One region of the uncultured Pigmentiphaga sp. genome, then DNA from elsewhere that is predicted to be linked to it. Evidence: predicted binding sites of a transcription regulator. Region 1 holds the regulator's gene; each other region holds the start of a gene.
The links. Region 1 encodes LexA, which represses DNA repair genes until DNA is damaged. Its sites were predicted from a motif close to ACTGTATNNNNATACAGT; they were not measured.
Positions count from the first base shown of each region.

Region 2: a site for LexA is predicted at 4,574-4,591, ahead of imuA (translesion DNA synthesis-associated protein ImuA). Genes of this name have one in related genera too.
Region 3: a site for LexA is predicted at 3,987-4,004, ahead of Q0319_RS12765 (putative DNA modification/repair radical SAM protein). Genes of this name have one in related genera too.

Region 1 covers NZ_CALFCW010000030.1:511,197-521,029, reverse strand. The annotation lists gene rlmB (23S rRNA (guanosine(2251)-2'-O)-methyltransferase RlmB) at 1-536, shown strand, start outside; gene Q0319_RS08975 (hypothetical protein) at 558-1,415, opposite strand; gene lexA (transcriptional repressor LexA) at 1,438-2,091, opposite strand; gene Q0319_RS08965 (asparaginase) at 2,278-3,249, shown strand; gene rpsF (30S ribosomal protein S6) at 3,602-3,973, shown strand; gene priB (primosomal replication protein N) at 4,067-4,399, shown strand; gene rpsR (30S ribosomal protein S18) at 4,428-4,700, shown strand; gene rplI (50S ribosomal protein L9) at 4,720-5,175, shown strand; gene Q0319_RS08940 (replicative DNA helicase) at 5,431-6,822, shown strand; gene Q0319_RS08935 (DUF47 family protein) at 7,018-7,644, shown strand; gene Q0319_RS08930 (inorganic phosphate transporter) at 7,657-8,664, shown strand; gene Q0319_RS08925 (DoxX family protein) at 8,789-9,199, shown strand; gene Q0319_RS08920 (PaaI family thioesterase) at 9,265-9,690, shown strand; gene Q0319_RS08915 (alpha/beta hydrolase) at 9,683-9,833, shown strand, end outside.
Region 2 covers NZ_CALFCW010000030.1:658,072-667,904, reverse strand. The annotation lists gene Q0319_RS09670 (error-prone DNA polymerase) at 1-2,396, opposite strand, end outside; gene Q0319_RS09665 (DNA polymerase Y family protein) at 2,401-3,870, opposite strand; gene imuA (translesion DNA synthesis-associated protein ImuA) at 3,800-4,546, opposite strand; gene Q0319_RS09655 (endonuclease) at 4,690-5,421, opposite strand; gene rnhA (ribonuclease HI) at 5,483-5,950, opposite strand; partial or broken gene Q0319_RS09645 (DUF5710 domain-containing protein) at 6,029-6,148, opposite strand; gene Q0319_RS09640 (MATE family efflux transporter) at 6,350-7,651, opposite strand; tRNA gene Q0319_RS09635 (tRNA-Asn) at 7,808-7,883, opposite strand; gene Q0319_RS09630 (YigZ family protein) at 7,955-8,554, shown strand; gene Q0319_RS09625 (alpha/beta hydrolase) at 8,573-9,391, opposite strand; gene Q0319_RS09620 (copper chaperone PCu(A)C) at 9,527-9,833, opposite strand, start outside.
Region 3 covers NZ_CALFCW010000047.1:2,044-11,876, forward strand. The annotation lists gene Q0319_RS12750 (NAD(P)-dependent oxidoreductase) at 1-749, shown strand, start outside; gene Q0319_RS12755 (penicillin-binding transpeptidase domain-containing protein) at 801-1,427, opposite strand; gene Q0319_RS12760 (TonB-dependent siderophore receptor) at 1,669-3,837, shown strand; gene Q0319_RS12765 (putative DNA modification/repair radical SAM protein) at 4,016-5,227, shown strand; gene Q0319_RS12770 (UdgX family uracil-DNA binding protein) at 5,238-6,698, shown strand; gene Q0319_RS12775 (hypothetical protein) at 6,741-7,007, opposite strand; gene Q0319_RS12780 (3-deoxy-D-arabino-heptulosonate 7-phosphate synthase) at 7,063-8,496, opposite strand; gene Q0319_RS12785 (hypothetical protein) at 8,496-9,227, opposite strand; gene Q0319_RS12790 (SDR family NAD(P)-dependent oxidoreductase) at 9,404-9,833, shown strand, end outside.

The DNA.
Region 1 (9,833 bases):
GCCATCAGGGCGTCGTGGCATTGGCCACGAGCCTGCAACTGGCCATGGACATAGACGAAGTGCTCGACGAGGCGTCCGGGCCAGCCTTTTTACTCGTGCTGGACGGGGTGACGGACCCGCACAATCTCGGCGCCTGCTTGCGAACTGCAGACGGAGCCGGCGTGCATGCCGTGATCGCACCGCGCGACCGAGCCGTGGGCTTGAATGCCACGGTACAGCGCGTCGCCTGCGGCGCTGCCGACACCGTTCCCTATCTCACGGTGACCAACCTCGCGCGGACCCTGCGCAGCCTCAAGGAACGGGGCATATGGGTGGTGGGAACCGATGACGAGGCCACCGAAACCATCCACCAGGTTGACGCCCGCCAACCCATCGCGTGGGTCATGGGTGCGGAAGGCGAGGGCATGCGGCGTTTGACCCGCGAAACCTGCGACCAACTGGTCCGCATTCCCATGATGGGCTCGGTGGAAAGCCTGAACGTGAGCGTGGCGTCCGCCGTGTGCTTGTACGAAACCGTGCGGCAACGCGCGGTGTAGCGCCACAGCGGCTGGCCATCGTCAGGCGTTCCAGCTGCGGGCGAGCCAGAACGCCAGGCCCGCTGGAGAGCTCCCCGCACCGCCCGAGCTGCCGCGCTGTTTGAACGGCCACCGGCTGCGGCCCGGCGAAGCCGGCTTGGCCCGGGGGGCGCCTTGTTCTGGGGGCGCCTGGACCGGCCGGGCATTCGCCACGGCGGCCGTTTCGTCCGGTTCGTTCAATTGTGCGGCCGAGCAGAAACGGGTGCCCGCCAGGGCAAGGCCGGCCACGCGGCGGAATCCTGCCCGGGGCTCGCGTTGGCCGATTTCCAATGTGACCGCGCCGCGGCCGGCTTCGTCGTCCGGGGCGATGCGTTGCAGGCGGAGCTCACCTGCCTGACTCATGTCTGCCAACAGGCGCAACTGGGAAACCGACGTCGTGGCAGGCGTGCTGCAAGTATGGAACAGGAAGGCGGGGCACCCCGAGAGCCTTGCCGCCAGCAGCAGGCGCCTTACCGTGCCTTCGGACCGCACCGCGGCCTCGTCGGGAGGAAGGATCGCGACCAACGCGGCAAATTCGCCGGATCGCACCGCCGTCTCGATCTGGTCCAGGCCGTCGTCCAGCGGACGGGCCGAGCGGACCAGCTTGACGCACTCGAGCGCCACCCCGTGCTGGATCAGCGCCGGCGCATATGACAAGTACGGCGGCACCAGCAGCGCCACCGTGCGGCCTGCGCGGGTGAGACGGGCGAGCAGCGGACCGAGCAGGTTCAATTCGCCATGCCCGACGCGCGAAACCAGGATTTCCGTCAGTGCGCCGACAGGCCACCCAGCTTGCGGCAGCGCCGCATCGAGCCCGGGATATCCGCTGGAAAGACTGGGGACTTGCGTATGGTGTTTCATGGAGATCGTCCGTCGGATGCTTTCAGTGCAGGAGTCCGGCCCGGATCAGGCCAACCGCGATGCCCTCGAGGGCGAAGTCGTCGCGGTTGCGGCTGATCTCGATGGGCTTGAAATCGGGATTGGCGGGCAAGAGGCTCAGGCCGCTTTCGGTATAACGCAGTTGCTTGACGGTGACTTCGTCGCCGAGGCGTGCCACGACGATCTGCCCGTCGCGGGCCTGGGCCGCCTTCTTGACGGCCAGCAGGTCGCCGTCGAGGATGCCGGCATCCCGCATGCTTTCCCCGCGCACCTTCAGCAGATAGTCGGGACGTTGCGAAAACAGCGCTTGGTCCACGCCCACCTCCTTCTCGATGTGCTCGGCGGCAAGGATGGGGCTGCCAGCCGCGACCCGGCCCACGAGCGGTAGCACGAGCTGCGCCAGCGCCGGATGCGTGAGCTGCAGGGAAGGGGAATCGGCGGCAGTGGCGTCTTTGAGCCGTATGCCGCGCGAGGTACCGGCCGACAACTCCAACACCCCCTTGCGCGCGAGCGCCTTCAGGTGTTCTTCCGCCGCGTTCGGGGAACGAAAACCGAGCGCCTGCGCGATTTCGGCGCGCGTGGGGGGAAAGCCGGTTTCGACGATGGTCCGGCGGATGAGATCGAGGATCTCCTGCTGGCGTGCGGTCAGCTTGGGCATGTCTGGCTCCGGTTTTGCGCGGCCGCCCGGGGTGGGAGGTGCGACAGACGCTTCTGTGGTTTTATCCAGTAACTGTATTTTTATACAGTACCGATGGGCGGCGCAAGCATAATCGCCAGGTGTCGCGGCCGCGCCACCATGCGCGGGGGCGGGTATCATCGGGCTCCGGCAAGCACATTGATTCCCATGCCTCTTCCGCACCTCTGCCTTCTCGCCACCGGTGGCACCATCGCCGGAGCCGGCGTCGAGCCCCAATCCGTCGAAGCCTATACGGCGGGCGTGCTCGACGTGGCGGCGCTATGCGCGCAAACACCCGGGCTCGACCAGGTCGCCCGCATCAGCGCCGAACAGTTCGCATCCATCGACAGCAAGGACGCCACGCCCGCCTTCTGGCAGTCGCTCGCCAGCCGGCTGCAGCAGGCGCTGGACGATCCGCAAGTCGATGGCGCCGTCGTCACGCACGGCACCGACACCCTCGAGGAGACGGCCTACTATCTCCATCTGGTGCTCAAGAGCGACAAGCCTGTCGTCTTGGTGGGCGCGATGCGCCCGTCGACGGCGCTGTCGGCGGATGGGCCGCTGAACCTGCTCGACGCCGCCACCGTGGCCGCCACCTCCGGCGCGGCGGGGCGCGGCGTGCTGGTGGTACTGAACCACCAGGTCTTCGGCGCGCGAGAGGTGGGCAAGGTCAATGCCAACCGGCCCGACGCCTTCGCCGCGCCCAACGCCGGTCCGCTCGGGCTGGTCCAAGACGGGCGGGTCACCTGGCTCGCGCGTCCCGAGCGGCCGCACACCCGCGCGACGCCATTCACCCCTGCAACGCCGCTCGTCCCGGTGGAAATCCTGGCTGGCTATGCGGGTGCCTCGACTGCCCTGATCGATGCCGTACCCGCAACGGGCGCGCGCGGCCTTGTCTGGGCGGGCCCCGGCAACGGCTCGGCGAGCGCCGAAGCCATGGCGGCGCTCGAGCGCCTTGCTGGCGCGGGCCTGGCCGTCGTGCGAACCAGCCGCACGGGGAGCGGACGCGTCACCGCAGCCTGCAGCCTGCCCGGGGCCGGCACCCTGTCGCCCTGGAAGGCGCGGGTCCTGCTGATGCTGGCGCTGGGGGCGGGCGCCTCGGGCCCGGAGGCCGTGCAGGCAGCCTTCGACACCTACTAGCGCAGGCAGGCCGCAACGGCCCTGCCGGGGTCGCGCCAAGCATGCCAAGGCCGATCCACGCCGGCCGTCATTGAGCGCGGCGGGGTGGGGAGCCCGTCCCGCGGTTCGCCCTCCCGGGCTGCCGTACCCCGGCCGGGGGGCGATCATGGCCGGCCACGAGGCGCACCTTGATTTTTCCGCGTTTGCAAGCGATAATAGCTGGCTTAATTTTTGGCAGGCATTGCGCATTGTGTTATGCGCAGACCTCCTGCCGGATTTGAGAACCCTTGTCCGACTCTAGACGCTTGAGCGGACTTGCGCCTTTCGGGGCGGCCTTTCGAGTCGCCTCCAGGACCATCCATAAGGAGCGTAAATGCGTCACTACGAAATAGTTTTCATCGTTCATCCGGACCAGAGCGAGCAGGTTCCGGCCATGGTCGAGCGTTACAAGACGCTGATCACCAGCCAGGGCGGCGCAGTACACCGCCTGGAAGACTGGGGTCGCCGCCAATTGGCATATCCGATCCAGAAGCTCGTCAAGGCTCACTACGTGTGCATGAACATCGAGTGCAGCCAAGCCACGCTGGACGAACTCGAGCACGCCTTCCGCTATAACGACGCCGTGCTGCGCCATCTCGTCGTCAAGATGAAGAAGGCCGAGACCGCCCCGTCGCCGATGATGAAGATCGTCGAGCGCGAGGAGGCCCGCAAGGTGTCCACCGAGGCCACGCAAGCCGAGGGCTGAGCCCCGGCCCGGCTGGCATGACAGGTCGTTGCCGACCGCCCGCATCCCAGGCCGCTCCCGCGGCAGCTTGACGATGCCCCGGACGACACGGCGTTGAACCAGGTTCTTCTGACCGCCCAGGTGGTCGAGTGCAAGCCGCTCAGGTACACCCCCGCCGGCATACCGGTGCTGGAACTGACGCTTGCCCATGAATCCGAGCTGCTCGAAGGCGGTAGGCCCCGCCGGGTGGAAATGCTCGTCAACGCGGTGGCGATCGGCGATCTCGCCAGCAGGCTCGAGCGCGAAGCGCTGGGCCGATCGCTGCGGATCGAGGGTTTTTTGGCACCGACCCGGAAAGGTTCAAGCAGACTGAGGCTGCATATCCAGCAGGCCACCGTCGCCCAGGCGGGTGATGGACGAAGCGGGCAGGGCAGCGCTCAGGTGTGAAACGGATTGAATACCCAAGAGGTACATCATGGCCGCATTCGGCAAACGCAAGGAAAAGAAGAAGTTCGGTCAACAGAACCCGCTGTTCAAGCGGCGCAAGTTCTGCCGCTTCACGGCAGCCGGCGTCGAACAGATCGACTACAAGGACATCGAAGTCCTGCGCGACTTCATCCAGGAAAACGGCAAGATCATCCCCGCTCGCCTGACCGGCACCAAGGCGCATTACCAGCGCCAACTCGATACGGCGATCAAGCGCGCCCGCTTCCTGGCGCTCTTGCCCTACACCGACAACCACAATTGATTGCCGGGAGAGTCTAATCATGCAAATCATCTTGCTCGAAAAAGTCGTCAACCTCGGCAACCTGGGCGACGTCGTTCGCGTGAAGAACGGTTACGCGCGTAACTACCTGATCCCGCAGAAGAAGGCCAAGCGCGCCACGCAGGCCGCCCTGCAAGAGTTCGAAGCGCGCCGCGCCGAGCTCGAGAAAATCCAGGCCGAGAAGCTGGCCGCCGCGCAAGCCATGGCCCAGCGCCTGGAAGGCTACACGGTATCCATCACGCAGAAGGCCGGCGTCGACGGCCGCCTGTTCGGTTCGGTCACCAACTTCGACATCGCCAGCGCGCTCAAGAGCGCCGGTTTCGAGTCGGTGGAAAAGGGCATGGTCCGCCTGCCCAACGGCCCGCTCAAGACCATCGGCGAGTTCCCGATCGAAATCGGCCTGCATACCGACGTGGTGGCCAACATCACGGTCGTGGTGGTCGGCGAAACTGCCTAAGCGAGCCTTGGTACCCCGCTGCGCGGGGGCAACCGGCCGCACCACCCATCCGGCCTGCCTGGCGGCAGGCCCGGCAATGAAAACCCTCCATTTTCTCCGCGAAATGGAGGGTTTTTTTTCCCAAGGCCGGCACCGTGCACCACGCACGCGGCGGGGCCTCCTCGACAACTGCGCCCGCCATCGCCCGCCACGCTATAAACTGTCGTGGTCCGGCATACCGCCGGCCGCGCATCCATTCCAGGTTTTTGTCGCTCTATGAATTCGCCAGCCGATCCTCAGCTAGAGTCCCTGCGCATCCCCCCCCACTCGGTCGAAGCGGAGCAGTCCGTGCTGGGAGGTTTGCTGCTGGACAATGCAGCCTGGGATCGCATCGCCGACATCCTCAAGGAGGATGACTTCTACCGTTACGATCATCGCCTCATCTGGCAACAGATCGCCAAGCTCATCGGGCTGGGCCGTCCGGCGGATGTCGTGACCACCCACGAAGCGCTGCAGACGGCGGGCAAGGCGGAAGATGCAGGCGGGCTCGCCTATCTCAACTCGCTGGCCCAGAACACGCCATCGGCGGCCAACATCAGGCGCTACGCGGAGATCGTGAGGGACAGGGCGGTACTACGCCGGCTCGTCACGATCTCGGACGAGATCGCGGACGCGGCCTTCAACCCCCAGGGCCGGGACACGCGCCAACTGCTGGACGAGGCCGAGTCCAAGATCTTCAAGATCGCCGAGGAGGGCGCGCGCGGGACCGCCGGCTTCCAGTCGCTGCAGCCGCTCCTCACGCAGGTGGTCGAGCGCATCGACGAGCTCTACCATCGCGACTCGACTTCGGAAATCACCGGCGTGCCGACGGGCTTCACCGACCTCGACAAAATGACGTCGGGCCTGCAGCCGGGCGACATGATCGTCGTGGCCGGCCGGCCCTCGATGGGTAAGACCGCTTTCTCGATGAACATCGGCGAGCACGTGGCCGTGGAGGAGGGCCTGCCCGTTGCCGTCTTCTCCATGGAAATGGGCGCGGCGCAGCTGGCCATGCGGATACTCGGGTCGGTGGGGCGACTGGACCAGCAGCGCCTACGCACGGGCCGGCTGCTCGATGAAGACTGGCCCAAGCTCACGCATGCCATCCAGAAAATGCAAGACACGCAGCTCTACATCGACGAGACCCCGGCGCTGAGCCCCATGGAGCTGCGTTCGCGCGCGCGCCGCCTGGCCCGCCAATGCGGCCAGCTCGGGCTGATCATCATCGATTACCTGCAGCTGATGTCGGGCAACAGCGGCTCGAGCAGCGAGAACCGGGCATCGGAACTGTCCGAGATCAGCCGCTCGATGAAAGGCCTCGCCAAGGAATTGAACTGCCCCCTCATCGCGCTCTCGCAGCTCAACCGTAGCCTGGAGCAACGTCCGAATAAACGCCCGGTAATGAGCGACCTGCGGGAATCAGGCGCCATCGAGCAAGACGCAGACGTCATCATCTTCCTCTACCGCGATGAGGTCTACAATCCGGATACGCCGGACAAAGGCACGGCCGAAGTCATCATCGGCAAGCAGCGCAACGGGCCGATCGGCACCGTCCGGCTGACCTGGCAGGGCATGTACACCAAGTTCCAGAATTTCTCCGGCAACGCCTACGTCGATTCTGAATACTGATCCCGCACACACTGCGACCGGCCCGCGCAGAGCCCGTCGTCTCGTGCATGAACGGGCGAGGCCGACGCCCACGGCCCGCCTCCGCCGCCCCAAAAAGGGGCTCCCCAGCGGGCAGGGCAGCACGCATATAGTGCTAAACTGCGCGCGGTTTTGAACACGTCATGTAGCTGTCATGTGACGTATCGTGAGGACGTGATGTTTGGACGCTTGATGCCCAAAGAGGGCCGCTTTTTCGATCTCTTCACGGCGCATGCCGACTTGTCCCGCCAAGGCAGCCGGGAATTGGCCGCACTGATGGCCGACCTGGACCAAGCCGAGGAGCGCGTCAAGAGCATCGAGACGCTGGAGAAAAAGGCCGACAAGGTTACCCACGATACGATCGACCTGCTGCACAAGACCTTCATCACCCCGCTGGACCGGGATCAAATCCACCAGCTCATCACGACCATGGACGACATCCTCGACCTGATGGAGGACGCCGCCCAGTGCATCAACCTGTACGACATCCGTTCAGTCACGCCCGACGCCAAGGCCTTGGCCGACATAAGCGTGCAGTGCTGCGACCGCCTGTACATGGTGGTGAGCCTGCTACGCGACCTGAATGACACGGCCAGCATCATGAAGATCTGCGAAGAGATCGACCGGCTCGAGTCAGACGCCGACCGGGTCATGCGCCGCGGCATGGGCAGGCTGTTCCGCGATGAAGCCGATACGCGCCAATTGATCAAGATGAAAGCCATCTACGAATTGCTGGAAGAAATCACCGACAAGTGCGAAGACGTTGCCAATTTGATCGAAGGCATCGTCCTGGAAAACGCCTAGTCGGGATACTTCATGGACACGCTTCAAATCAGCCTAGTCACACTCTCCGTCCTGGTCCTCCTGGCACTCATTTTCGATTTCATGAATGGGTTCCACGATGCGGCCAATTCCATCGCCACCGTGGTTTCCACGGGAGTGCTCAAACCCCACCACGCGGTCGTCTTCGCCGCGTTTTTTAATTTCGTCGCCCTTTTCGTCTTCCATCTCAAGGTGGCTGCCACCGTCGGGAAGGGAATCATCGACCCGACGGTGGTGGACCATTACGTCGTGTTCGGCGCATTGGTCGGAGCCATCGCATGGAACATCATCACTTGGTATTTCGGCATCCCGTCGTCGTCCTCGCATGCGCTCATCGGCGGCATCGTCGGAGCCGGCCTGGCGAGCGCCGGGCCTTCCGTGCTGATGTTCCGCGAGATCCTCTACATCGTCGCCTTCATCGTCGTGTCGCCGCTGCTGGGCTTCGTGCTCGGCGGTTTTCTGATGCTATTGGTGTCGTGGCTACTGCGCCGCGCGCGCCCGCTCAAGGTCGACGGCTGGTTCCGCAGGCTGCAGCTGCTGTCGGCGGGGATGTACAGCCTCGGGCACGGCGGCAACGACGCGCAGAAAACCATCGGCATCATCTGGTTGCTGCTGATCGCCGCCAACGTGCCGGGTGCGCATGACCATGTCCCCGTCTGGGTCATCATCAGCTGCTATGCGGCGATCGCCCTGGGAACGATGTTCGGCGGCTGGCGCATCGTCAAGACCATGGGACAGCGCATCACCAAGCTCAAGCCAGTCGGCGGGTTCTGCGCGGAAACCGGCGGCGCCTTGACGCTGTTCCTGGCCGCGCTGCTCGGCATCCCGGTCTCCACCACTCACACCATCACCGGCGCCATCGTCGGCGTCGGCTCCAGCCGCAAGTTCAATGCGGTGCGCTGGGGACTGGCGGGAAACATCGTCTGGGCATGGATACTCACCATCCCAGCCTCGGCCCTCGTGGCGGCTGCCGCGTGGTGGGTAGGGAAGAGCATTTTCTGAGTTCCGGGCGTTTGGTTTCGCATCGTTTCCAGTAAGATGGCGGCGGCCGCCCGAGCTGCCGCGCCGGATCCCGGAAAGCACGCTCACGTGCCCGCACTTCCCACCCAACGTGAACGGAGAAGCCATGACACCTGCACCCATACGCTCCCTGCTCGAATCGCGCGCGTTGTTGCTGCTCGGACGCATTGCCTTGACATTCATGTTCTGGCTTAGTGGCCTGACAAAGCTCATCAATTTCCAGGACGGCGTAGCCGAAATGAGCCATTTCGGGCTCGAACCGGCATGGCTCTTCAACGCCCTGACCATCATCGTCCAGCTCGGCGGCTCACTGCTGATCATCTTCAACCGCGCGGCTTGGCTCGGCGCGGGTGCATTGGCCGTGTTCACGGTGATGACCATTCCCATCGCCCACGCTTTCTGGAACATGGAAGGCGAACAGGCCTTCCTGGAAATGATGTTCGTGTTCGAACACATCACCGTGATCGGCGCCCTGATCCTGGCGTCCATCCTGGGTCATCGCACGGCGAGCCGCTGATTTTCGCTGGAGGACCAGACCTGCCATGATCCGCCATATCGAATCGACTCCGACGGGGTTGCCGCATGCCCACGGATAGCCCGCGAACCGTCACGGACGTACCCATCCCGTTTCTGGCCTGGCTGGGCGCCAAGCTCGTCAAGGCCGAAGGCGGGCGTTCGGAAGTCAGATTGGATGTCCAAGCCCATCACTGCAACAGTTGGCAGGTCTGCCACGGTGGGGTCTTGATGACCATGCTGGACGCCGCCATGGCAACCGCCGCACGTTCGCTGCACCCAGAGATGCGCGGCGGCGCCACGGTGGACATGACCACCAGTTTCGTGCGCCCTGGCGAGGGCAACCTCGTGGCCTACGGCAACTGCTACCACCGCTCGAGCACCATGGCGTTCTGCGACGCCGAAGTGCGCGATGCCGGGGGCGGGCTCGTGGCGCGCGCCAGCGGCACATTCAAGTACATCAAGAAACGAGGGGACCAAGGGGGCGATGGCTGAGGCGCCCCATCCGCGTCCGCTCGACCCCCAGGTGGCCGATCTCGTGGCGCGCATCAAGCGCGCCAACCGGCCACCATACTGGCAGTATTCGCCCGAGGAAGCGCGTGCCTTCCACGACAAGGCCAGCAAAGTCCTCGACATCG
Region 2 (9,833 bases), 150 kb from region 1:
GGGCGAATTTCCACGCCATGTCGCTGGGCATCTTGGATCAATTGATAAGGCGAGTAAAACCCCATGGGCTGACTATTGAGCAAGGCCGCCAGGAAGGCCTCCGGTTCATGGCACTTGAGCCAGGCGCTTGCGTAGGCAAGCAATGCGAAGCTGGCTGCATGCGATTCGGGAAAGCCATATTCCCCGAAGCCTTGTATCTGGCGGCAGATGCTTTGGGCGAATTCCAGTTCGTAGTCGTTAGCCAGCATGCCGCGGATGATTTTTTCGTAGTGTTTTTCGAGATTGCCTTTGCGCTTCCAAGCCGCCATGGAGCGGCGCAGCTCGTCGGCTTCTCCCTCTGTATAGCCGGCCGCGCACATCGCGAGCTGCATGACCTGTTCTTGAAAAATAGGAACGCCGTAGGTGCGCTCCAGGACTTTCTTGACTGCCGGGCTGTGGTATCGAATGCGTTCCGGCTGCTGGCGCTGGCGCAGGTACGGATGCACCATGCCGCCCTGGATGGGGCCCGGCCGCACGATGGCGATCTGGACGGTGAGGTCGTACAGATTGCGCGGCTGCAGGCGGGGCAGCATGCTCATTTGCGCGCGCGACTCGATCTGGAACACGCCTATGGTGTCCGCTTTGCAGATCATGTCGTACGTCGCCTCGTCTCCGTGCGGCACGGCGTAGAGCTCCAGTGTGTGCCCGCGACGCCGGCTGGCAAGCTCCAGCGCCCGGCGTAGCGCCGTGAGCATGCCCAAGGCCAGTATGTCTACCTTGAGCAGTCCCGCGGCATCGAGGTCGTCTTTGTCCCATTGCACGATGCTGCGGTCTTTCATGGCGGCGTTCTCGATGGGCACCATGCGCGAGAGTTTGCTGTGCGAAATGACGAAGCCGCCGGGGTGCTGAGATAGATGGCGCGGGAAACCGAGCAATTGTTCGGCCAGGTTCGCCCAAAGCTGCGCTTCTGGGGAGTCGGCCGCCAAGCCGCATTCCTCGAGGCGCTTCAGGATGTTCTTTTTTCCATCCCACCATTGGTGGGCCTTGGCGACGCGGTCCACCAGGGCGAGATCCATGCCGAGCGCGCGCCCCACGTCGCGCAGTGCGCTGCGCGAGCGGTAGGAAATGACGACGGCGGTCAGCGCCGCCCGGTCGCGGCCGTATTTTTTGTAAATGTATTGGATGACATCTTCGCGGCGTTGGTGCTCGAAGTCGACGTCGATGTCGGGCGGTTCGTTGCGCTCTTTGCTGATGAAGCGCCCGAAGAGCAGGTCGATGCTTTCGGGCCGGACTGCGGTGATGCCCAGGCAGTAGCAGACTGCGGAATTGGCGGCGGAGCCGCGTCCTTGACAGAGGATGTTGCGGCTGTTCGCGAACTTGACGATGTCGTACACGGTCAAGAAATAGGCCTCATAGCGCAGCTCGGAGATCAGCGCGAGTTCTTTCTCGAGCTGGGTCCGGATGCGTTCGGGAATCCCTTCTGGATAGCGCTTGCGCGCCCCGGCGTAGGTTTCGCTGCGCAGGTAGGAAGCGGGTGTATGCCCCGCCGGCACGAGTTCTTCGGGATATTCGTAGCGCAGCTGGTCCAGGTCGAAGGCGCACAGTTTGGCGATACGCACGGTTTCTTCCAACGCTTCAGGGGGATAGAGCCTGGCCAGGTGGACGCGAGTCCTCAGGTGTTGCTCCGCGTTGGCCGCCAGCGCATATCCGCATTGGCCCACGGGCCGGCGCAAGCGGATGCCGCATAAGACGTCGTGCAAGGGCTTGCGGGAGCGGACATGCATTTCCACCCGTCCCGTGGCCACCACGGGCAATGCATACTGGCGCGCGATGCTTTCCACCGTGTTGCGGTGATGGTCGTCTCCTGGAAGGTTGAGCAAGCTCAATGCGAGCCAGCACCGTCCGGGGAAGGTCGCGGCCAGCCATTCGGCCTGCCGGGACAGGCGATCCGCGCCTATTCCATGGGCGGGGACGAGAATGGCGAGGCAATGCGGCATGCCGCGCAAATGGGCATATCCTGCAGGGGGATGCGCGAGATCGTCCGCGCGCAAGCAGTAGCTGCCCTTGGCGCTTCGGGAACGGGCGTACGTGATCAATTCCGCAAGGTGACCGTAGCCTTCCTTGTCCGTGGCCAGCAGCACGAGCTCCATCCCGGGCGAGTCCGTTTCGTCTTGCAGGCGGAATTGACTGCCCAAGATCAGCGGCAGCTTTTTCTCCTTGGCCCGGACATGGGCGCGTACCGCACCCGCCAGCGAGCATTCGTCGGTGATGGCCAGGGCCGCATAACCGAGCTCGGCGGCGCGGTCCACCATTTCCTCCGGCCACGAGGCGCCGCGCAAGAAACTGAAGTTGGTCAGGCACTGCAGCTCGGCGTACGGAGGCAGGCTGATGCCGGGAAGGGAAGGTGGAGCAGCCATGGCGTCAGGCATACAGGCCGTGCAGGTACCACCGGGGCTCCTTCAGAGACCGGTCGAGATAAATCCAATAGCGGATTTTGTCTTCGCTTTCGGCCACGAAGTAATCGCGGGAAATGGGCGAGCCGTCCCACCAGCCGGCTTCGATGCGCTCGGGCCCGCGCAAGATGCGCAACGGCGTGCCGTAATACGGTCGATGCTCACGCATGACGAGAGGAATGGGCCGCTGCAGCAGCCAGAACGGACGCTCGGCAGAGAAGTTTTCCGCCGTGGCGGCCGAGCGGAACGGCCCGAGTGCCGGCAGCCAGCGGTTGGCCGCCTCGGGACGGTGATCGGCCTGTGGCCGGGCAGCCAAGACTTGGCCGGGGCCCAGGCGCGCCGTCAGCAGGTCCAGCAGGCGCCCTTCCCGGGCAGGCTCTCCTCCGGGCTCGATGAAGAGGTCGTCTGGCGCCGGCTCGCGGGGTGCGAGCCGGTCGGTCTGCAGGCCAACGGCGATGACCGGCGCCTGGAGTGACAGGCGCCCCAGGTGTTCTTTGAGCAGGTGCAATAAATGATCGGGCTGCCATTCGGGGTCTGCCGGCGCGATGGACAGGCGCGTAGGAGGGCGGGCATGGCGGCCGCGTTCGTGTTCCAGGACCAGCACGACGGCGCACACGGCCGCCTGTACTGCATTGAGCCATCCCGCCAATTGCTGGATGAGCCGCCTGGCCACCGTGAGCACGGCCGGAGCATGTTCGATGCGGGCCAGTAATTCAATGCGGGCCGAGAACTCGAGTGGGGGTCGTATCCATTCGAAGACTTCTGGATGGTGCCCGTAGGCTTGGTCGATCGATCGAAGCAAATCGGGGCCGCAGCGGCGCTGCATGCCGGCACGCGGCAAGCGGAGCAGCGCGGCGAGGGTGCGGCAGCCTATGCCTTCGAGCCATTCACGGTGCGGGCGGGCAGCGGGCAGCAGGGTGCAGGGAATGTTCCCCAGGTTGCGCACGAGTGCCGGCAGCCGCAGCACCCGACGCGGGCCGGGGGTAGCACGTGCCGCGAGCAGCCATGCGCCGAGGGCAGTGGGAGCCATGCCGAGGCGGGACTGGCAGCCGAGCTCGCCCATGCTGCGGCGTATGCGCCGGCACAAGGAGGCCGGGCCGCCGAAGGCCCGCAGGCTGGGGCCGACTTCCAATAGCAGGCTGGCCTCGGGACCGAAGGCGACGTCGGGGGTGTATTGCAGCATGGCGAGCGAGGCAGCCTTCAGCAGTTGCTGCTCGCGTTCGGCGTCGCGTTGGATGAACGAGGCGTGGGGCGCCACCGCGCCTGCGCTTTTTTTGCGCATGTCTGGACGCACGCCCAGCCTGCGGGCCTCGGGGGTGACGGCTACCACCTGCTCGTGATCCAGGACCGCCACGGCGGGCGCGGCCTCATCCGACCAGAGCGGGTTCAGTGCGTCGAGGCTGGGTTGCGTCAGGTAGACGGCTATCCACAACCGCATGATGGGGCTCGGAAGACGGAACGGCGTCGCCCGGCGCCGAGGGGGCAGGCGCGAGCGGCAGCACCAAGGGGGTTTCCTGGCAGGGGCCGCGGCGCTTGAGTATGCGCAGGCATAGCCGATCCCCGGCCGGCTGCAGCAGCAGCCGCAAGGAGGCTGGAGAGGAGGCTTGTGCCGCGGCGGCCGGGCGGAACATGAAGAAAGCGGTTTCTCCGCCTTGCGCGGCCAAGTGCAGCCGCCGCAGGGCCGTGGCGGACGAATGCTCCGCCCAGTAAAGCAAGGCCCCGCAGCTTCCGTGCTTGAGGATTTGCTCGGCGGCCCATAGGGCATTGGTCGTTTCCCTGGGCGACACCCAAAGCAGTTGCCGGACCGGAAAGCCCTGGGCCAGCCAGGCCTGTTGGCAGGGGACGTGCGGAGGTCGAAGCAGGACGATGCTGCGCTTGGGGGGAAGCCTGCGCAGGGCGGGCAGCAGCAGCCTGAGCTCGCCTATGCCGGAGTGCGGCAGCAACAATTCGATGAGCTGCCCCAGGGGCCAGCCCCCGCCGGGCAGATTGCGGGATAGTTCGGGATGGCCGGTCTCCACACACGGCTGGTCGGCCCGTGCGAGCTGCGACCCCCGCCAGAGCAGCGGGTGGATGGCGGGCAAAGCCGAGGGCGAGGAAGCAGCGAAAGCAGGCATGGGGATGCGCGAACACAACGGATGGATACTGTATGAATATACAGTATCTCCGTCAAGTCACCGCTGTCGCCATGTCCCCGCCATCCGTGGGCTGATCCTTCCCCAGGGGCTCGGCCCACGGCGGGGAGGAGTGCTCGCGCGCCTTAGCTACGGCTGCAGAAACTGTCTACTGCCGCCGGGTCGGAGACGAAGCGGTTGCCGCTGCCCTGTATGCGCTGGATGCGGTGCTCCCGTTCGCGCTCCCAGGCGTCCACCGGATAGGCCCGGGCCCAGGTGCAGAACAGGCGCCGATCCTGTTGGCTCAGGTGCAGGCCATAGGTGGTGGCCATGTACATCTGGATGCGTGCAATGCGTCCCCGCACCACTTGCCGGGGCTGTATGCGGCGCTTTTTGAAGTCCACGACAGTGCGGCATTGGCCATAGATGGGAGGCGGGTCGTCTGCCCACACGGCATAGCGGAAATTAGAGCGGTCCGCGTTGATCTCGCCGATCACGGGAACAAGGTTGACTAGATCGCCTTCCGCTTTGCGGAAGACCGGGTCGACGGCCGCGCAGTGCTTGCGTCCGCCGCGTTGCCAGCACTGCCGCTGGTGGCCGATGACCCAGGCTGGCACGACGTGTTCCCACTCCTGGCGTGATCCACGGCGGGCGTCCTTGCGGACCTGGTAGCTACAGGAGGAAAAGTCAATGCTTTTGCCGCGGTAGCGGCATCCGCAATAAAACGTGCTTTCTAGGCCTGCATAGACCTTGGGGAGGACTTGCTTGGCATGCCGGAAATCGCGGTGGCCGACGGCGCCCGGCCGGGTGACCAGGTCTGCGGCATGAGCGGGAAGCAAGGAGAGAAGCAGTGAAAATGCCAGCGAGCGGAAAATCATGGGGCGGCATTGTACGCGGCCGACCCATCCTCGATCTGAGGGAGAACGCGGCGCCAACGGGTCAGTTCGACGTTCCGCTTCCTGCCACCACGCGCACCACGGCTTCGCTCTTGCCCGTACGTTGCGCATGATCCAGGCCTTCGTTGGCCAGTGCATCGGCCCGTTCGTTGCCGACATGGCCGTTGTGTCCGCGTACCCACTTGAACGTGGCACGATGCCGATCCGCTTCTGCGATCAGCGTCTTCCAGAGTTCGACGTTCTTGACGTCTTTCCAGTTCTTGCGCACCCATCCATGGCGCCATTGGTTCATGCCGTTCACGACGTACTGGGAGTCGGTATAGACGACGACGTCGCAAGGCTGCGGCAGCCAGCGCAAGGCTTCGGCAGCCGCGGTCAACTCCATGCGGTTGTTGGTCGTGTCCGGAGACCCGCCAAAGATTTCCACGGTGCCGTCCGGCGTGCGGATCAGCGCGCCCCAGCCGCCCGGGCCGCCGGGATTGCCACGGCAAGCACCGTCGCAAAAAATCACGGCTCCGTTGGCCGGCGGCGCTTCGTCCACGGGCGCCGCCACGGCCGAGGCAGGCGCATCGACGTCCAGCCAGCGTTGAAAAGGCGTGAGATCGGCGGCGTCCTTGACGTACCACTTCTTCTGCGCGGGAGACCACCTGGCCCCTAGCGCCTTGGCTTCGTCCTTCTCGGCATAGGGCACTTTGAGCCAGACAACCATGGGATCACCATCTCTATACAAGGGGCGTGACCATAATCGGCCAAGCAAGCCATTGTCAAGGCAAAGGGGCAGCAGCGCCTGGCGGGATGCGCTGCTCAATTCGTGGGCGGGGAACCTCAAAGCGCGCTGTGATGCGGGCCGTTTCCGTTTGTTCCACTGCTGTCCCCAAGCTTGTCCACAGGATGCGGGGATAACCCCGCATCAGGATGCATTTGCCGACACGGACGCGCCGGGTGCGCGGTAAAGCGTGCGGGGAGCTGCCAGGTGCAGCGTCAATCCGCGCAGGGCGTTGAAAGTAAGAAAAGACAGCCATAGGCCGTGATTGCCAAACTTCGGCAACAGCCCCAGGGACAATCCGAGGAAGGCGGCGCCGCACAAGAGCATGGAATACATCAGCGTCCGGGTCTGCGTCGCGCCGATGAACATGCCGTCGTACAGGTAAGCCCAGACCGAGGCGATGGGCGCCAGTACCATCCACGGCAGGAAGTGCGCGGCCGTTTCGCGCAGCACCGGCTGGTCAGTCAGCATGGCGACGATGGCGGGGCCTGCCGCGGCATATGCCGCCGCGTAACCCAGCGCACCGGCGGCGGCCCAGCCCATGCATAGCCGCACCGCGCGGCGCAGCCCCGGGGCGTCGCCCGCGCCTACGGCTGAACCGACCAGTGCCTCCGCTGCATGCGCGAAACCGTCGAGGCCGAAAGCCATGAAGGTCAGGAAGTTCAGCAAGAGGGCATTGGCGGCGAGCACCGTGTCGCCTTGCATGGCACCAAGGTGTGCAAACCACCCCATGCTCGCCAGCAGACAGGCCGTGCGGATGAATATGTGGATATTGATGCCGACCAGCCGCCGCATGGCCGAGGCGTCGAGCAAGGCCGCCAGGCGCAGGGCCGGCCAGGCAGACCGGTGGGAGCGCCATAGCAGGAACCCGCCGGCCAGCGTGCCGACGCCGTCGGCCGCGGCCGTGGCCGCGCCAATGCCGGTCACGCCCCAGTCGAAGACGTGCACGAACAGCAGCACGGCCGCGAGGTTGACGAGGTTGATCAGGATTTGCAGGCCGAGCGCGATGCGTACCCGCTGGCAACCCAGCAGCCAGCCCAGGATGACGTAGTTGGCGAGAGCGAGCGGAGCCGCCCAGATCCGGCCCCGGCAGTAGGCCGTCGCCTGCCGGGTGACTTCCGCGCTCCCTCCCAGCAGTTCCAGGCCCAACGCGATCAGTGGTCCTTGCAATGCCAGCAGGAGTAGTCCGATTGCGGCGGCCAGGATCATGGCACGCACCACCGTCGCGGCGAGCGCGGGTTCGTCGCCTTTGCCCCAGGCCTGGGCGACGAGGCCGGTGGTTCCCATGCGCAAGAAACCGAAGCCCCAGAAAAGAAAGCTGAATAGCAAGCCGCCCAATGCGACGCCTGCCAGGTATTCCGGGCCGGGAAGATGGCCTGCTACCCCGGTATCGACGGCCGACATCAAGGGTTGCGTGAGATTGGCAAGCACGATGGGCAAGGCCATCGCGAGAATGCGCCGATGGGTGAGGGGAGGAGACACTGGGGGCACGGACCGTCCTTCCGCCGGGTCGTATTCGTCTTGCCGCTGCCGCGGCGTTTCGCGGCGAGCATACCCTGAAACGAAAAACGGACGCCCTGGGCGTCCGTTCCTCATCGAATTTGGCTCCCCGAACTGGGTTCGAACCAGTGACCTGCGGATTAACAGTCCGTCGCTCTACCGACTGAGCTATCGGGGAATCGAGCCCGTAACTATAGCAGAAAAAAATGCGGCGTCAAAGGACGCGAGCAGGGCGGTAAACTTGCCGCCATGAGTTCCCTCTTTACGCTCGAAGCGCCTTGCAGCTACCGCGAGGAGATCCGCAAGAGCCGGTTCCTCGCGCATGCGGCGCCGGTCTCGAGCGCCGATGACGCGATGGCTTTCTTCGCCAGGCATTCCGATCCCACGGCCACGCATAACTGCTGGGCTTACCGCATCGGCGCTTCGTATCGCTTCAACGATGATGGCGAACCGGGCGGCACTGCCGGGCGCCCCATCTTGCAGGCCATAGACGGACAGTCCTGCGACCGCGTCGCAGTGCTGGTGGTGCGCTGGTTCGGCGGCACGCTCCTGGGGGCAGGCGGGCTCGTGCGCGCCTATGGAGGCTGCGCCGCCAATTGCCTGCGCCTGGGACGGCGCGTGCCGCTGGTGGAAGTAACCGAAGCCGAAGTCTCGTGCACGTTCGCCGAACTGCCGCTGTTCAAGGCGCGGCTGCGTAGCCATGGTGCAGAGGTCGTCCAGGAACATTTCGACGAGCACGGTGCCCGCCTCTCGATCAAAGTGCCGCGCGCCAACCTAGATGCGTTGAAGCAGGTCCTGACAGGCTTGAGCCGCGGTCGTTCCGTGCTGGAACTGCGGGACGCGCCCTGATGGCGTCCGGCTTATAGCTTATAGGCCGGCGAGCTTACAGGCGCGCTGGACCAAGATGCCATCGGGTGAGGCCAGGTCGTTCAAGATAGTGAAGTGATTGCGGTCGGCCACTCGCAGCAACTCACCGGGCAAGCCGGCGCGCGCGGCAGCGAATGTCTCGGCCTGGCGCTGGAATTCCGGAAGCTCCGCCGCGCCGTACGCCAGGATCAGTTCGCGGCGGCTGAGCGGTCGGTGCAAGGGACTGAGCCGTTGCACGTCCGGCGGACACAGGCACAGTCTTTCATTCAAGTGGCTGAGCCGGATGGGTTCGAGGTCATAGATGCCGCTGATGGCCAGGCCTGCGCTGACACCCGGCTCGTCAAGCACCATGGCGGCCAGGTGCGCCCCGGCCGACCAGCCGCAGACGATAAGGCGATCCGGGTCGGTGCCCCATTGTGATGCATGCCGTGTCAGCCAACCGATGGCCGAGCGGATTTCACCCACGATGCCGCCCAGGGACTGCTCCGGCGCTAGCGTATACCCCACCACAGCCACGTGCAGCCCGTGGGCAAGCGGCCCGGCGGCCAAAAAGCTGAAGCTATCCTTGGAGCCTGACTGCCAGTAGCCGCCGTGGATGAACACCATGAGCGGGCCGGGCCGCGCGGCCGGAAAGTAATCGATCCGGTTGCGCGAGGCCGGCCCGTAGCGCAGGTCGAGGTACTGGGGATACGCCGCCCGCAGCTTGGCGCTGCGCTCGTTGAACTCCGCCATCAGCACCGCGCTGTTGAGCACGGCGGCGCAATTATCGTAGGCGACGTCGAGTTCCTCCCGGGGCATCCCGTTGTACATCGCAGTCATACGACGATTCCGGTCCAGGCAGGAAGCGAGGATGTCATGATCTCGGGCAGCAACCAACATTTCCGAAGCAGAAGAATTCATCCTTTCTCGTTCCAATGCAAGACCTGTGCCGGCTCTACGTCGCGGCGGCGCTCTTTAGTGGTGCATGCCGTGCGTTCCGTGTTCGCCGCCCCGCGCACCCGGCGCATGGACTTTGAACTCTACCTGTACCTCGCCCGCCTTCTCGAAAACGAGCGTGGCCGGGAAGCTGGCACCTTCCTTCAGTGGCGCCTTCAGCCGCACGAACATGATGTGGTAGCCGCCGGGCTTGAGCTCCACCTCGCCACCTGCCGGCACGGCGATGGCGTCCACTTGCCTCATGCGCATGATGTCGCCTTCCATTTGCATCGTGTGCAGTTCGGTCGACGCCGAGACATCGGCCCGGACGGCGATGAGCTTGTCC
Region 3 (9,833 bases), on a different contig from region 1:
CGGCCGACGACGGCATCGAACCCGTCGACGGGATGGCGGCACTGTGCGGGCGCGCGACGCTGTTGATCTCGGCAGTCACCGCCTCCAATACCTTGGCGGTGGCCGAAGAGGCGGCGCGCCACGTGCGCCCCGGCACCCTGTTTCTGGACCTGAACTCGGCCTCGCCGGGCACCAAGCAGAAAGCCGCCGCCGCGCTCGAGGCGGCCGGCGCGCACTACGTCGAAGCAGGCGTCATGACCTCGGTGCCGCCGTATGGCATCCGCGTCCCGATGCTGCTCGGCGGAGCGCGCGCGGAAAGCCTCGCGGCCACGCTGGCGGGCTGGGGCATGGACGCCAAGCCGGTCTCCACGGAACTGGGCATTGCGTCCGCCATCAAGATGAGCCGCAGCGTCATGATCAAGGGCCTGGAAGCATTGGTGATCGAAAGCTATGCCACGGCACGGCACTATGGCGTGGAGGAATACGTCCTACCCACCCTGCAGGAGACCTTTCCCCAGATCGACTGGGAAAAACAAGGCGCCTACTTCTTCAGCCGCGTGGTCAAGCACGGCAAGCGGCGCGCCGAAGAGATGCGCGAAGCCGCACAGACCGTACGCGAAGCCGGCTTCGAGCCGCTCATGGCCAGCGCCACCGCAGAAAAGCAGGATTGGGTGGCGCGCCTGGCCCGCGAGGGCGTGTTCGAAGGCATAGAGGCCAGCTCGCCGTGGCAGGAGTACGCCGACCGCTTGCTCAAGACCATCAAGAAATAAAACAAGCAAAGCGGCGCAAGAGGCGGGGAATGGGGCCCTGCCCCCTTCCCGTCACGGCATCAGCCCCCGCTGCCGCAATATCTGGCGCGCCAGTGCCAGTCGCGCGGCGCCGTCCTCCGGCTTGCGCATGTCCATGTTCAAGGCGAAGAAGTACACCTCTTGGCCCCGCTCCAGATAGCCCACGAACCAGCCGACCTGGTTCGGATCGTCTTCACCCAGCCGGGCCCAACCCGTCTTGCCGCTGAGCCGGTAAGCCTCCGACGCCTCGAGCACAATCGCATCTTTGACCACCTGCACGGACCGTCCGGAGGCATCGAGCTGCCCGCCGTAAAACCGCCGCAGGAAGTCCACCTGCTCCAGCGCGGAAATGCGTAGCTCGCCACTCAACCAGAACTGGTCGATGCCGCCGCTGATGTTCCGGTTCCCGTAGCGGAAACGGTCCACATAGTCTTGCATGCGCCGGGCGCCGATCCGTCTCGCGAGCTCCTGGTAGAACCACACGACGGAGTTGGACATCGCCGTAGCCAGCGTATGGGACTGCGCCCAGGCCGGCGGCCACCAGCTTTGGCGGGGATCACGCTTGTCGTCCCAGTTCAGCGCGAAATCCCCTCCACTAGCCACGCCCGTTTCCAGCGCGATCAAGGCGTTCGGAAAGTGCAGCGCGGCGCAGCAATGCATGCACAAACATGATCGGGCATTTCCTCCTTCTTGCGCCAGGTCGGCCACTTACCTCGTAGGCGACGAGATGAGCGATCAGATAGCCAGTCCCCTCCCGGATTGAATTATTGCAAATATCAAACGATAATGATAATAATTCTTATTATTATCATGAAATGAGTCTTCCACCGGGGCTGGGGGCTGACCCAGCCCCGAGCTTGCACGAACCGAATCGACAAAAGCTGACATATCGAGGGAGAAAATGATCGTACGCCCCACCAATCGCTTGAGCGCCTGCCTTGCTGCTGCCTTCCCCGTCATCGCCTCGGCCCAGCACACACCGGCCGTGCTACCGGCCATCACCGTCCAAGCGCCTCAGCAAGAAGAAGGCGCCGACATCACCGAAGGCACGGGCTCCTATACCACGCTTGGCGTGTCGCGCACTGCCACGCCCCTCGGCCTGTCGCTGCGCGATACGCCGCAATCGGTCACTGTCGTTACCCAACAGCGAATTGAAGACCAGGACCTCCTGACCATCACCGATGTCGTCAACAACGCGACTGGCGTTTCGGTCAACCAGTACGAGACGCATCGCGGGCAGTTCAACTCCCGGGGCTTCGACATCAATACCCTCATGATCGACGGCGTGCCCACCACCTGGCAGCAACCATGGAGTTCGGGCGAAGTTTTCACGAGTCTCGCCATGTACGACCGGGTGGAAATCGTGCGCGGCGCGACCGGCTTGACTACCGGCGCCGGCGACCCGTCAGCGGCCATCAATCTGGTCCGCAAGCGCGCACACAGCAAAGAGTTCATGGGCAAGGCCGAACTCGGCCTCGGCAACTGGGACCAACTGCGTGGGCTGATAGACCTCTCCACGCCCGTCAACCGAGCCAAGTCGGTACGTTTGCGCGTCGTGGGCGAACATTCCCAGCGCGACAGCTGGGTGGACCTTCTCGGCAACAAGAGCCGGACGCTGTACGCGACACTCGAGGCGGACCTCACGCCCAGCACCTTGCTGACGGCGGGGTTCAGTCACCACGAAAACCGGGCGCGAGGCCCGATGTGGGGCGGCTTGCCCATCTGGCATGCCGACGGCAGCCGCACCCATTGGAGTCGAGCCAAGACTTCTTCGGCGGACTGGACACGGTGGGACTCGACGCACGAATCCTACTTCGCGTCTCTCGACCACCGTTTCGAGAACGATTGGAAAGTCCGCTTCAGCTACACCCACGGCCAACGCAAGGCCGATTCTTACCTGCTCTATCTTTCGGGCGCTCCCGACCGCAACACCGGACTGGGAATGGTGACGTTCGCCGGATCCTATGACGTCAAGACCACGCAAGACGACGTGGCAATCCAAGCGAACGGCCCCATCGAACTCTTCGGACGCCAGCACGAGCTGGCATTCGGCTATGTGTACGCCGACCAGAAGTTCAATGCGGACTCCCGTCCCGCAGACCCAGCAGGGGGGCTAGCTCCGGACTTCAACGCTTGGGACGGCACCTTTCCCGAACCTACCTGGGGCGATCCCGTCTTCTACGAAGGCGGCCGCACCAAACAACAGGCGCTCTACGGTGTTGCACGCCTGAATGTCGCCGCTCCCCTCAAGCTCATTCTAGGCGCGCGCGTCACGAACTACCGCAGGACGGGAGATCTCTCTTACAGCAACTCCTACGAGATCAAGAGCCGCGGCGAAGTCACTCCCTATGCGGGCATCATCTACGACCTGGACGACCAGTACTCCCTATACGCCAGCTATACCAGCATCTTCCAGCCCCAGAACGCGCGCGATGCCAGCGGCCGCTACCTCGATCCCGTCGTCGGCAAAGCCACGGAAACCGGCATCAAGGGAGAATTCCTCGATGGCCGGCTTACCGCCTCGGCATCGGTCTTCCACATCAAACAAAGCAATCTCGCGCAACAAACGAGCGAAACCGTGCCCGGGACCAATCCCCCCGAGCCTGCCTATCGGGCAGTAGACGGCGCGACCAGCAAGGGATTCGAAGTCGAAGTCGCCGGCCAAGTGACGCCCAGCTGGCAGGTCGCGGCCGGCTATACCCTCTTCCGCGCCAAAGATGCAGGCGGCGCCGACGTCAACAGCCTATATCCGCGCCAACTCCTCCGGGTGTTCACCACGTACCGGCTGCCCGGCACGTGGCGCGGCCTGATCATCGGGGGCGGCGTGAACTGGCAAGGGAAAACGTATACCTACGCCCAGAACCCCCTCGGCGTGGTGGAGAAGGTCGAGCAAGACGGCTACCCACTGGCCAGCCTGATGGCCCGCTACGAGTTCTCCAGGCAGCTGACCGGCCAAATCAACATCAACAACATTTTCGACAAGCGCTACTACGACATGTTCGCGGCTTATAGCCAATTCACGTATGGCGCGCCCCGCAATGTGACGGTCAGCCTGAAGTACAAGTTCTGACGCGTCCCCCATGGGCCGCAAAACGCTTGGCCCTGGCGGGCGCGCTGCGGGCCACCGGTTGCCCGGCCGGCCCCGGCCCGGGCATCGGCAGGCTGCGCCGCCATGGCGCGGCATGTGCGGCAAAAGGTCGATACACATGGGGCCCCGATACTGTATTTTTATACAGTATCATGTCGCGATGGACCGCTTGACCAAGCTCGAAATCCTGGCCGATGCCGCCAAATACGACGCCTCCTGCGCGAGCAGCGGCGCGCCCAAGCGCGCATCCCGGGGCGGAAGCGGCCTAGGGGCCGGCACCGGGGCGGGAATTTGCCACAGCTTCACACCCGACGGGCGGTGCGTGTCCCTGCTGAAGATCCTGCTCACCAACTTCTGCCAGTACGATTGCCAATACTGCGTGAACCGGCGTTCGAGCAACGTGCCGCGCGCCAGGTTTTTTCCCGGGGAAGTGGTGGCGCTCACCCTAGACTTCTACCGGCGCAACTATATCGACGGCTTGTTCCTGAGTTCGGGCATCATCCGCGGCGCCGACTACACCATGGAACAACTGGTCGAAGTGGCCCGCTCGCTGCGCGAAGACCACCAGTTTCGCGGCTACATCCACCTCAAGACCATACCGGACGCCGATCCGCGCCTGATCGAGCTTGCCGGCCAGTTTGCCGACCGGCTCAGCGTCAATATCGAATTGCCGACCGACGATGGCCTGCAGCGCCTCGCCCCCGAAAAAAACGCCGAGACGATCAAGCGGGCCATGGGTGCCATTCGGCTCGCCCAGGAGGAGGCCCAAGGCGAAAAGCGCCCCGTGGCGCCAACGCCAGCGGGCCAAAGCACGCAAATGATCGTCGGTGCGGACGACGCCGACGACCGCGCCATCCTGCAAACGGCGCAAACGCTTTACGGGGCATACCGGCTCAAGCGGGTCTACTACTCGGCGTTCAGCCCCATTCCCGACAGCCCCTCGACCCTGCCCCAACAAGCACCGCCGCTATTGCGCGAACACCGCCTGTACCAGGCCGACTTCCTGCTGCGAGGCTATGGTTTTCGCGCCGAAGAGCTCTTTCCCCAAGCGGGGCACCTGCCGCTGGACATCGATCCCAAGCTCGCGTGGGCCCTGGCCAATCGCTCGTGCTTTCCCGTCGACCTAAACCGCGCACCGCAACGCCTGATCGCGCGGGTGCCGGGCATCGGCCTGCGCAACGCCAAGCGGCTCGTCGAACTCAGGCGCCTGCGCGCCATTCGCTACCAAGACTTGGTTCGCCTGCGCTGCTCGATGGAAAAACTCAAACCCTTCATCGTCGTGCAGGACTATCGCCCCGGGCTCGGCGAACCGCCGTCGGAAACGCTGCGCCGCGCCTTGGCGCCTGCGCCTCGCCAACTCGCACTGCTTTAGCGGGCGGAGCATGACGCACGCGCACCTACACAGGCTGGTTGTGGAAGGCGGCTATGCAAGCTGGCGTCGGCTTGCCCTGCGGGCGCTCGCGTACGCATGGCCGCCGGAAACGATCACCTGGACCGAACGCACGGCCACCGGTGGCGCAGCAGGCGGGCAAATGACGCTGGACGCGCTGCAGGACGAGGCCGCTGGGCCGCCGCGCGACGCGCCCGCCCTTCCCCGCGTGCGCATTTCCCGAAACTTGGCCGCGCTGCTCCACGACGCGGCCTTGTATCGATCGCCAGGTCGCTGGCCATTGCTCTACCGCGTCGTGTGGCGATGGCACCAGGGAGACCGTGCCGTCGCGTCGGCGGCCGACGAAGACGGCGCCCGCTTGCACGCCATGGCCAAATCGGTCCGGCGTGCCAAGCACGACATGATCGCCTACCTGCGTTTCAAGGAACGGGCCGATGGCGGCTCGCCACAGTACTTGGCTTGGTACGAGCCCGAACACGACGTGCTGCCGTTTGCCGCGGAACATTTCGCGCAACGCATGGGCGCCTCGACCTGGTGGATCGGCACGCCGCATGGCGCAGCGTGGTGGGATGGCCGCGACTTGCATATTTCGGAAGCGGCCTTGCAAGCCACGGCCATGCCCATCACGGACGATGAGGTCGAACCGCTATGGCTGGCCTACTACCAAAACACCTTCAATCCGGCCCGGCTGAACGAATGCGCCCTAGAGCGGCAAATGCCGGTGCGCTTCTGGCGGCATTTGCCTGAAGGTCCGCTCATTCCCCGGATGGTCGCCGAAGCACGCGATGGTGCAAGGCGCCTTGCGCAATCCGGGGCGATAGGCACCATGCCGGGCAAACCCGTGGCGGTGGACGCCGCCCGGGCGCAGCCGCTGCGCGCGCCGGCATCGTCGCTGGACCAATGCCGCCGATGCGAGCTCTGGCGCCATGCCACCCAGCCCGTCCCGGGTTGTGGTCCGGACAACGCGCGCCTCATGCTGGTCGGCGAACAACCCGGCGACCACGAAGACCTCTCCGGACGGGCCTTCATCGGGCCAGCAGGCAAGGTGCTCGATGATGCCATGCGCCGCGCCGGGGTCGCGCGCGAGTCGGTGTACCTGACCAACGCCGTCAAGCACTTCAAATGGATCGCGCGTGGCAAGCGCCGGCTGCACAAAACGCCCGCGCAACGCGAGGTCGAGGCCTGCTCGCAATGGCTGCGCGAAGAAATGGTGCGCGTTCGGCCCGCCGTCATCGTCACCCTGGGCGCCACCGCCCTCAGGGCAGTATTAGGGCCCCAGTTCCCGCTTCGCGACCACCTGGGCATGCCGCTGCGGCAGGGCGACGCGTGGGTCGTCCCAACCTGGCACCCTTCCTATGCCCTGCGCGCTTCAGGTGCGGAGAAAGAGGCGGCGATCATCGACGACATCGTCCGGGCGATCGCCCACGCACGCGAATTGGCGTCGACCGACTAATGCAATGGCGGGCTACGGGGGGCGGCGCAAGGCTAGCAGGCTTTAGCCGAGTCGCTTGACGACCCGCGCGACCTTCGCAACGCCTCCCGTCCCGCTTGCAGCGCGGCTCACCAGCGCCGTCCCGGCAGCCGTCAGCAACGCCCGCCATACCAGCCCGCGGCTGCGTATCCCTGCCACCATGAGCAACGCGCCCAGGCCAAGCACGAGCACGTGCTCTTGAGAAGGGCCCCGTCCGCCCCGGGCTACCTCTCCGGGCTCACCCGGGAACGAGGCTGCGTCGTCAGTGAGTTGCATTTCTTCTGCTTCCATGGTCGTCCCCCATAAAGAAGGCCAGGTTGCAGCAACTTGCATGCCCACGAACCCGCTACGACCGCTTGCCTCGCGTGCCGAGGAAAGAGCTCGCCACGGTATCGTTCAAGTCGTCGAGGTGGACCATTGCCGCGCGCGCGATGCCCAGCGTCGGATACTGATGAAGCACGGCACGCCAACGCGGCGATTGCAGCAGCTCATTCCACAGCGGCTCCAGCATGCCAACATCCTCCTTGCCCCCCGAGACCGCGTGGGCGAATTCGAGGCTCGGCCTTGCAGACAAGAGCTGCATGCGACTGGACGCGCCGAGCATCCGGGGCATTGCTTGGCCAGGTTCAAGGCAGCAATACAGCACGGTGCGCAGCTTGTCCGCGTTCGCTGCCGCGAATGCGCGCAGCGAGGCACCCCGCACCCATACTGTTTCTTCTGCGGCATCGAATGGATATGCAGCATGCTCGTCGGCGCGCGCAAACAGCTGCAGCCCGCGCTGCAACCGCGGCCAATCCGTCGTTGCAGCATCCGGCGAGGACTTGGCTTCCGCCAGCAGGCAAACATCCCACAGCATTTGATCGCCTTGCGTCCCGGCGCAACGCAACAGCACGACGTCCCATTCCGTCTTGGCGTGCGCGCGGCTGGCCGGAAATGCTGATGGCACCCGCATCGTCGTCACGGCGCGAAACATGCCTTCGCCTTCGGCGTCATTGAGCCGGCACGCGATCATGGCGAACGCATGCGCCGCAGCGGACTCCACCGCCCTGCCCCGCTCGCGGGCAATGCGTCCCTGCTCGGCAGCAACCGCGGAACCGGAGCGTGGGCCGCTCGCATCCAACAGCGCCTCATAGCGCCGGACGCCATCGTCCAAGGCGAGCGCGTCGTGCCGACGCAGGCGGGCCAGCGCAGGCCCCTCCAGCAGTCGCTTCACGCCGTGCCCCAACGCATCCTGGCCGGGAAGACGCTGCAGATCGGAAAGCCCGGCAAGCCGCGCAAGCGCGTCGTCCAGGGCTGCCCAGTGCCGGGCCGCTGCCGCCGCTTGCACCCGCGCCAAGGCGTCATGCAAGACCCCGCGTGGCAGGCGCTCGAGCTTGGCGGGATGCGCGATGGCATGGACCAATGCCAGGACAGTGCGTGCGTCCTGCGCCGCATGCGCGGCCAAGCCAGCATATTCCTGCACCACAGGGCTGCCGTGCCTGAGCACCCTGGCCTGGAACGCCGGATCACCGCTTTCGGGGCGCAACGCTTCGCGAATGAGATCGGCCAGGGCATCGAGAAAACCAGCGCGAAGCGCCGCCGTCGGCGAGCGGCCTTCCACCAGCGCCTCGCGGCTAAGTTCTATCGCCCATGCCAGTGCGGACGCAGGCGTAGCCTGCCTTGCCGCGAGCGCGGAGCCATCCTCCCGGAGACGATAGCGGCGCGGAACGGCGCGGAGGATCTCGGCTAGCAGCGCAGGGATGGGGGGCGGCGGAACGCCCTGTTGAACGCGCCCGCCCATCACCTGACCGGCAAGAACGAAAACAACAATAAGTTCTGCGCGTAGTTGATGCCCAACCGCCGCGAATTTTCTCCGAGCAGGTTCGCGATCAGGTCGATGCGCCCGATGATGGCGCCGAACTCGCGTTCGAAGCTCAGGTTCACCTGGGTCTCGCTCAACTCGTTCGAAAGCAACAGCGGTGCGCCGCGCGCGTCGCGCCGGCGCGTCAGTAGCCAAGCCGCGGCCTCGACGTTGCGCGCGGCGTTGTAGACGCGCTCTCCGTCCAGCATGTCGAAGGCATAGAACCGCGTTTTGCCGTCGTGCGCAGTAATGATGGTGTCGGCCAAGCCGTAGATGAAGGCCGCGACGCGGTCGCCCGTATAAGCCGGATCCAACGATACGGCGAGGATCTCGACGTCGTGCAGGCCCTCGAGCCCGGCCGGCGGACGGCGGGCGTCGATGGATTGCCTGACCGCCTCGGCCGCGGCATCGAGATCGGCGTGTCCCGCCTTGCGCCACTCGCGGGGATTGCGCTTGTAAAGCTTGACCATCAAGGATTGCAGGCTCGCGAGGTTGTCTCGCATGGCGATGGTGAGCGTACGGTTGAAGTCCGTCTGCATCATCTGGTCCGAGGACATCTCCTCGGCGCCCCGAGCCTTTTGCGTGTCGCGCGGCAGCGCGGTGTACTGGGCGCAGCCCGTCGCGATCACGCACGCCATCGCGATTGCCGCGGCCTTCATATGCCTGGTCATGCACTATCCGGTATTCGCGTTGGTGCGAGAATAACCGATTGCGCCCGACCGTCACCGCCGCCTTCGTCAGGACAATCGCGAGGTGCGAACGATCGAACCAGGCGTTTATGCTCAGGTGCGGCCACATCCATCCCGGATGCCCGCCCTCTTGCCAACCTTCCACACGCCACGCTCTTATGACGCCACTCTTGCAAGGACGCATCGCCATCATTACCGGCGCGGGCCGCGGCCTGGGCCGTTCCCACGCCTTGGAACTCGCGCGGCACGGCGCCAAGGTATTGGTTGCTGACCTCGGGGCCGGGCACCCGGGATCCGGCGCGCAGGCCGTCGTAGAGGCCATCCTCGGAGCCGGCGGCGAGGCCGACGCGTATGACATCGACGTCACCCGCCCTGAGCAAGCCCGCGCGATGGTCCAATACGTCTTGGAAAAATGGGGCCGCGTCGACATCCTGGTCAACAACGCGGGCATCCTGCGGGACAAGACCTTTGCAAAGATGAGCCTGGACGATTTCGGTCTTGTCCTGGACGTCCACCTCATGGGATCGGTGCACTGCACGCATGCGGTGTGGAACCTCATGCGCGAGCAGAATTACGGCCGCATCGTCA